Regions from separate parts of the Gracilibacillus salinarum genome, predicted to be linked through region 2. Evidence: riboswitches for the same ligand, from Rfam matches in the RefSeq annotation. Region 2 holds a riboswitch; the other holds the start of a gene.

Region 1 (4,222 bases), 1.4 Mb from region 2:
ACATAAAAATGATCGGATACCGTAGTACAACCGCTTTTTAATAGTTCTCCCAACCCAACCATTGCACTTAAATAGACGTCTTCGGGACGAAGGTAACGCCAAATATCGTACAATGTGATCAACCAATCAAATAATTCGACATCCTGAGCACGTGGAATATTCCTGGTAAAAGTTTGATAAAGATGATGATGAGTATTAATCAAACCGGGAAAAATGATCTTCCCTTTCGCATCTATCACTTTATCTGCGGTTTGGTATGGAATATCCTCACCGATGGCAATAATCTCCTGCCCCTCAATATACATACTTCCGCCTTCGTATTGGTTTCTGTCATTGTCCATTGTTATAATATTTCTCGCGTTCTTAATTAAAAGAGAACTCACTGTATCACCTGCTTTGTTTATTTTTAGAATAAATTAATCGTGAATTGCTTATTTTGTCATTGTAGTGATAACACCAGTATAGGTAAAACCGTGTTATCCCAACTTATTGTCAATGATGATTGGTAAGATTTCCTTCAGGTCATCCACCGCCCAATCCGCAGAACACGTTCTCCATCCTGCGTCCTTTTTCCAAATAGCTTGCATACCAATACGCTGCGCTGCCAGCACATCATTTTCCGGATGATCGCCAATGAATATACTTTGATCAGGCTGTACATGTAATTGCCCCAGCGCTTTTTGAAAAATACGAGGATCTGGCTTTTTCATTCCTTCCCACTCGGAAATCAGGATCGTATCAAAATAATGTTCAATTCCTAGTGCTTTTATATTGTCCAATTGGAACTGTCCTTTACCATTTGAAATAATAGCTAGTGCGATACCTCTCTGTTTTAAATGATCCAACGTTTCTTTCAGATGAGCAAAAGGTACACAGCTGAACTGGAACTGGCTGATATAATCTGCAAGCAATGCTTCTGAGCTTAGACCCGTTATCTCGAATTCTTCTACCATCTGCTGGTAGACTTTATCCTTCCAGACATAGCCCCTGTTGTCTAATTCAATGAACCTTATAATATAGGAATCTTTTGATAAGTGATGTAACGAAGCTAGTCTTTCGTATTGATTCGTAATAAAATGCCGTACTGAAGCATCCCTATTTAACAATGTACCATCTAAATCAAATAAAACAGCCTTGATCATGTCAACTCCCCCTCATTACCACTAAGCTGCTAGCTAGCATTACATATTCCATATTATAGGAACACATCTTCATGTTCAGCTTGATTACTTGGATGCCTGCATTTAACCTGCCAATCTGATATAATTTGGCTCCTAATTACCTTCATTGTACAGCGAACAGTTATTTTTTTCCACAAGGGACAGGTGGTCTTCAAGTACTATCTTAAAAATTTTTAACTTGACGTTTGTCGAATTTTAGGGTAAATTTAATTTTATTAATTTCATATTTTACGATATTTCTTATCAAGAGAGGTGGAGGGACTGGCCCTTTGAAGCCTCGGCAACAGCTGTTATCAGCATTGTGCCAATTCCAGAAGCGTTATGCTTAAAAGATAGGAAGAGTATTTGAACATTGTTTAATGACCTCTCCTTCTTAAAGGAGAGGTTTTTTTATTTCGCAAAAACTAATTAGGAGGAAATAAATTATGACCATTTCTATTCACCCACCATTTAAAGCAGATCATGTAGGAAGTCTTTTGCGACCTGCCAATCTGCTTCAAGCAAGAAAAGATTACAAAACTGGCAAGATCACTGCCGGTCAATTACATGACATCGAAACACAAGAATTAAAACGTATCGTAGATAAGCAAATAGAAGTTGGCCTTCAAGCAGTTACGGACGGAGAGTTCAGAAGAGATTGGTGGCACATTGATTTTCTGGAGCACCTCAATGGAATCGAAGGATATGTTCCGGATCAAGGCTTTGATTTCGAAGACGAAGAGACAGAACCATACAATGTTCGTAATATTGGCAAGATCTCATTTAATCAAGATCACCCTTTTCTGCAAGACTTTAAAACATTTAATCAAATTGTAGACGGCCGTGCCGTTGCTAAGCAGACGATCCCGAGTCCTAATCAATTATTATATGTTGGCATGAGAAATCCTGATATTTATCCAGATATCGAAGCATATGCCGATGATATTGTGAATGCCTATCGTGATGCACTTGCTGCTTTCTATGAAGCAGGATGCCGTTACATTCAATTAGATGACGTTTCGATTGCTGGTTTTGTTACGGAAAATGACTTTATTTACGACCATGCTTATTCCATGGAACAATTATTTGATCTGTCTATAAGAATGGTGAATCGTGTACTAGAAAATAAACCGCAAGATTTGTATGTCACCACTCATTTGTGTCGAGGAAACTATCGATCTACTCACGCATTTTCCGGTGCCTATGATAAAATTGCCCCTCGTCTATTTGCCGAAGAAAAAGTCGACGCCTTTTTCTTAGAATATGATGATGAACGCTCTGGTACATTTGAAGCGTTGCAGCACATTCCCGCTGGCGGACCAAATGTCGTGATTGGTATCTTTACTTCTAAAAAAGGAGAACTAGAAGATAAAGACGAAATGAAAGCTCGTATCGAAGAAGCAAGTCAATTTGTTCCAAAATCACAACTGTGCATCAGTCCGCAGTGCGGATTCTCATCCACACATCACGGGAATAAATTAACCGAACAGCAGCAATGGGACAAGCTCAAATACGTAGTAGATATAGCAAAAGAAACACTGGAATAATGGAGTGATCACATGTATGCGATGGATTTAACGAATAAAATAGCGATTGTAACCGGAGGTACTAGCGGTATCGGAAAAGCAATCGTCGATGCATTTTTGGATTGTGGTGCCAAAGTGGCGGTCGCCGATATGGCACCACCCGCGACCACGGAGTCTGAACAGTTCTTTTACCAGCAAGTAGATGTGTCTGATCAAAAACAAGTAACAACTATGGTAGACAATGTTATAGCGCACTTTGGCCGAATCGATATTCTCGTAAACAACGCCGGCATTTCAACGATGGATTACTTTGTTGATATCAATGAACAAGACTGGGACAAAACAATGGATGTCAATGCGAAAGGTGTTTATATGTGCATGCAAACTGTCGCCAGGAAGTTACAGCAACAAGGAGAAGGTGGTAAAATCATCAATATCGCCTCCCAAGCTGGCAAAAATGGCTACCGTTTAATGGGCAGCTATGTTGCTTCGAAGCACGCTGTCCTTGGCATGACAAAAGTAGCTGCTATTGAATTAGCGAAGGATCAAATCAATGTCAATGCAGTCTGCCCAGGCATTGTAGAAACTGAAATGAAGAAAAAAGAACGAGTCATTGGTGGAAACTTACGCGGAGTAGATGCTGCAGCGATACAAGCGGAAGATCATTCGCAAGTACCACTCGGACGAACAGCAGTACCGGCAGATATTGCAAATGTAGTTGTTTTTCTCGCATCCAATTACGCTAATTACATGACTGGTCAAGGAATCAACGTGACCGGTGGTATGACAATGCATTAACTTAACTAAAAATGAAGGGGGCATTCATCATGTCTAACAACAAGGGGAATATAACGGCACTTGCCCCGTTATTCATCTTTGTCTTATTATTTATTGGAACTGGCATTATCTCAGGTGATTTTTCCAATATGCCGTTAAATGTGGCAGTTATTATTGCAAGTGGGATTGCCTTAGCGATGAACAGAAAAGAAAAACTTGCTGATAAAATTGATATATTTACGAAAGGCGCTGGCCATCCGAATATTATGCTGATGGCTGTTATTTTCGTATTAGCAGGTGCCTTTTCCCAAACAGCTAAAGGGATGGGGGCGGTCGATGCTACCGTCAACCTAGGATTATCCTTAATTCCTAGTAATCTATTAATGGTAGGATTGTTTATTGTTGGCTGTTTTATCTCGATCTCAATGGGGACGTCGATGGGTACTGTTGCAGCGTTAGCGCCGATTGGGATTGGTATCGCAGAACAAACTGGTATCCCTTTAGCATTAGCAATGGGAACAGTTATTGGCGGTGCAATCTTCGGTGATAATCTGTCGATGATTTCTGATACAACCATTGCTGCCGTTCGCACACAGAAAACAAAGATGAGCGATAAGTTTAAAGCGAACTTTTGGATTGTCCTACCCGGGGCACTCGTCACAGCTATTATCTTATGGATTGTAACATCTGGTGAGCAAATCGATGCCCTTGGAGATTATTCCTATCAATTTGTGAAAATACTTCCGTACCTCACCGTTC
Region 2 (4,222 bases):
ACCTTGCTGTTCGGGCTGCATCATTAATTAAAGAAATGATGGAGAACCAAAAATTAAAACCATATATCAAGACCTCGGGAAGGACCGGACTGCAAATTCATATACCGATTAATAATTGGACGTACCAGGATACACGTGAGTTAATGGAAGCTACAGCTAACGTATTAATTCAAGCGTATCCGGATCAGTTTACCAGCGAAAGGCTGATAAAGAATCGCGGCAATCGGTTGTATATTGATTATGTCCAGCACGCGGAAGGAAAAACCATTATTGCTCCTTACTCCACGCGTGCAACGAAACAAGCAACTGTAGCTACTCCTTTATTCTGGGAAGAAGTTAACGAAACCCTGGATCCAACCAGTTTCACTATTCGTTCAGTATTGAAAAGAATTAAGGACAAAGGATGCCCATTCTTTGATTTTTATACACATTTCGAAAAGCAGGAGTAACTATTCCCCTCCTACACCTGAAACAGTGATCAAGGTGATCTGACTCTGATTGAGAAATCGGATCGGAAGCATGCTAGTACCAATTCCACTGTCAATATAAAGCAATTGATGCTCGGAAAGCTTAAATAATCCTTGATCGTATGTTGGAAAGAATCCTTGATCAGGAGCAACGACAGCTCCAATAAATGGAAGACGAATTTGTCCACCATGTGTATGGCCACTCAATATCAAGTCAATCCCATTCGGTAACGGACCTTGATTCACCGGGGGTGTATGGGATAATAAGACAGTAAAAATTTGATGATCCAGATCTTCTGCTGCATCGTCAATATTGCTTTTCCCAGTTGATAAATCGACCACACCAGCTAATTGAATAGTAAACTGGTCTAATGGTATTTGCACGCTCCGATTATTCAATATCTTCGCGCCAGCTTCTCTAAGACCGCTAAATAATGATTCATGTAAAGGATTATCCCAATCATGATTTCCTGAAACATAGAATACGTGAGAGTTGCCGGCTGATAACTGGTTAACAAAAGAGAGAACATCTTTGATATTATCTGTACTGCGATCAACAATATCTCCTGTCAGTACTACTATATCTGGAGCAAGTTGCGCCACTTTCTCCAGTAAGACTTGATTCCCCTCACCAAATTGTTTATTATGCAAGTCTGATATCTGCAATATCTGTAAGGACTGGTTTCGATCCAATTTTTCATTTGACAATTCTATTTTAGCTAACTTCAATACATTTGTGTCATAATAGACTTTACAACCAACTACGATCGCCAACATACAGCCAGTTATAATCAATAAAATCACATGCATTTTTCTGTTTTTCATTCCTTCTACTCCAGACATATTTGTTTTGCACTCACTTGATACCTATAGATAGAAAAACCTCTTAAGCATCCTATGAAACGCTTAAGAGGTTTTTGGTTTATACGATAGGAGCGTATAAACATTAATGAACAAGCTCTGCACAAAGAAAATTTAGAGCGTATCAACTATGAAAAACTACGGCATTCGCTAAAATGCGAAGCGAATGCCGAGTTTATTGATTAATTCCAGATTTCTTTAGTCACTTCTACGATATATTTCAGCTTGTTCCATTGATCTTCTTCTGTCAGTTTATTACCATGGTGAGTTGATGCAAATCCACATTGAGGACTTAAACAAATCTGTTCAAGCGGTACATATTTTGCAGCTTCCCCTACTCTTGCTTTGATTTGTTCTTTATCTTCTAAATCACCAGTTTTTGAAGTGAATAAGCCTAGTACTACCCGCGCACCACCATCTGGAATATAGTCAAGCGGCTTGAACCCACCAGAACGTTCATCATCATATTCCAAGAAAAAGCCATCGACTTTTTCTTTTGCAAACAATGTCGGTGCAATAAGATCGTAACTGCCGGAGAACGCCCAATTGGAACGGTAATTTCCACGGCATAAATGAGTGGTTACAACCAGATCTTCCGGTTTATCTTCTAACACACCATTTACTACTCGTAAAGCTAAATCAATTAAATAATCTCTGTCATACGCCCCATCATTAAATGGAATATCTGGTGAAGATAGTCCAGCAATATATACATCATCAAATTGCAAGTAGCGTACACCTAAATCATAAAAAGCTTTTATGGCATCACGGTATGCCTGAATTATGTCACTTGCAAAATCTTCAATGTCCGGATAAATCGTTTCGTTTCGAATTCCGATATTAAACAATTGATTTGGACTTGGTATCGTTTGTTTCGCAACAGCACGACCATTGACGATTTCATTAAATTCTTTAAAATCTTGTAAGAATGGATGATCCTGATTAAAGGATATCTTTCCATTGTTTCGTATATTGTAACGTTCAGTTTCTTCATTTCCGTTAAATATGTAACCTACTTCTGGTACATATCCTTCGATTCCATTCAAATGTTCTAAGAAATCTGTATGCCAAAAACGACGGCGAAACTCTCCATCGGATACTAATTCCAAACCAACCTCAATTTGTTTATCTACTATGTGTGCAATTTCTTTGTTCTCTAATTCTCGTAATTGTAACGCACTGATATTTCCATCCTGAAATGATTTTCTTGCCGTCAATAAACTTTCTGGACGTAGTAAACTCCCTACATGATCTGCTCGAAATGGTGCTGTTACTGTTTTTGTAGCCATTGATTAATCCTCTCCTTCAGTTAATTGTTTGCAATAATTCTTATCCAGTAAAAAAAGACCCCCTATATAAGAAGAAGGTCTTTAACATTTAAAAACTTATTCCTCTTATCTGTTGGAATTAGCACCATGTCTTCGAATAGACTGGTTGCTGAGACATCATTAGGCCAAATCCCTCCGCCTCTCTGGATAAGAAATTATATGAAATTATTACCATAAACACATATTACTACATAACAAAGATGGGATCAACCCATATTTGTTAAAAAATTTCAAAAAGTCTTACAATTCGTTCTGCTAACCGTATAATCTTACTTCTAAAAAGCAATGCTAGATAAATGGTTATCTGATTAAGAAAAAACAATCAATACTTAAAACTGAAAGGACGGTGGCAATTATTAAGCCATCTATTCCTCTTCCTTATCCATTAAATAGCATTAAAAAGCGATTACAAAACAAAAAAAGCTATTACGTAATTAAAGATCAATTGTCAGAAGATGAACATGAACTAATGAGTCAGATTCTATGTGAAACGAGACATGGTAATCGAAATAATATCACACGTACAGATGCTTATCTTCGTTTTTATCTGCAATTTCCCGAAATTGAATGGAGCTTTTTAGCACATATGGTTTCGAGAAATGCTGGCTGGAATATGACAGATCTGAAAGGAGGTCTCTTACCAAAACTGTTAACAAATGAACAGCAGCAGTATTTTTTTCATTTCTTAGAACGAAGCAATTGGCTAATATTTCAAGATGCATATCCGCAGCTGCGCTTATATGAAGCAAGTATTCGACTTGGTAAGAATATGTTTTATTTACTGCCATTATTCGGGGTTTCCTACTTTATGAAAGTGATATGGGATTATTTTTATGAGGATAGACAACGATCTCTGATTACCACTGCCCTGATTATCAATGAACAAAATTACATTGAAAATCGTGTCATTCATAATCCGCAATATGCCAAAACAAATATGGAGGCACTGGAATTTATCGGTCAACAAATGATGCAAATGAACCAAATAATGTTTCCTTTTAAGGAAGAGAGCAGGGTCCGGTTAGTGGGGTTAAATGTCTATCATTTCGAGTCATTAACGAAGCGAATCAACATCGGAAAACAACTTTATCAAGTGTTATTTCATCCAAACTATTATCCAGCCATCTATCAATTCGCCCTTACCACTCGCCATTCTGGGTCAAGACAAGATTATTGGCCATCACTCTTTCACGAAACACAGCATGTGCCACTGAAGAGAATCAAGGTGAAAGCTCCAGGAAACTGGTGGCTTAAACCATTATTCAGTCCGAAGTTACGTGATGTCTGGACTGATATTCACCATCCAAATAGCGAAAATGAAGATTGGTATACAGACTGGCGTACGGTATATTTACTAGATAAGATAAATGCCCCTAAAAACCCAGACATCCTAACCGCCTACCATCATACACTGGTGAAACTTCAATTGGCGGTAAAAATTAAAGAATGGATTGGAGAGTAGCATGTATAATCAAGAGAAGATGATAACTCTAGGCAATTTATTAAGGGCTTATTAGAGTTCTAATAATTGCAACAAATGACAAGTAATTTGATTTGATCAAAAAG

Evidence for each region. A riboswitch is a leader RNA that binds a small molecule or an ion and turns the genes downstream of it on or off. The one in region 2 is predicted to bind S-adenosylmethionine.
Region 1: it holds a riboswitch for S-adenosylmethionine, as region 2 does, so the genes downstream of both, MUN87_RS19635 (5-methyltetrahydropteroyltriglutamate--homocysteine S-methyltransferase) here and MUN87_RS04005 (5-methyltetrahydropteroyltriglutamate--homocysteine S-methyltransferase) in region 2, are expected to answer to the same signal.

The regions. Positions count from the first base shown of each region.
Region 1 is NZ_CP095071.1:4,178,740-4,182,961, reverse strand. It holds gene MUN87_RS19645 (8-oxoguanine deaminase) at 1-383, opposite strand, end outside; gene MUN87_RS19640 (HAD family hydrolase) at 477-1,142, opposite strand; SAM riboswitch class I at 1,419-1,520, shown strand; gene MUN87_RS19635 (5-methyltetrahydropteroyltriglutamate--homocysteine S-methyltransferase) at 1,607-2,707, shown strand; gene MUN87_RS19630 (SDR family NAD(P)-dependent oxidoreductase) at 2,720-3,484, shown strand; gene MUN87_RS19625 (Na+/H+ antiporter NhaC family protein) at 3,514-4,222, shown strand, end outside.
Region 2 is NZ_CP095071.1:789,272-793,493, forward strand. It holds gene ligD (DNA ligase D) at 1-449, shown strand, start outside; gene MUN87_RS04000 (metallophosphoesterase) at 450-1,292, opposite strand; gene MUN87_RS04005 (5-methyltetrahydropteroyltriglutamate--homocysteine S-methyltransferase) at 1,511-2,617, opposite strand; SAM riboswitch class I at 2,720-2,810, opposite strand; gene MUN87_RS04010 (DUF2515 family protein) at 3,003-4,118, shown strand.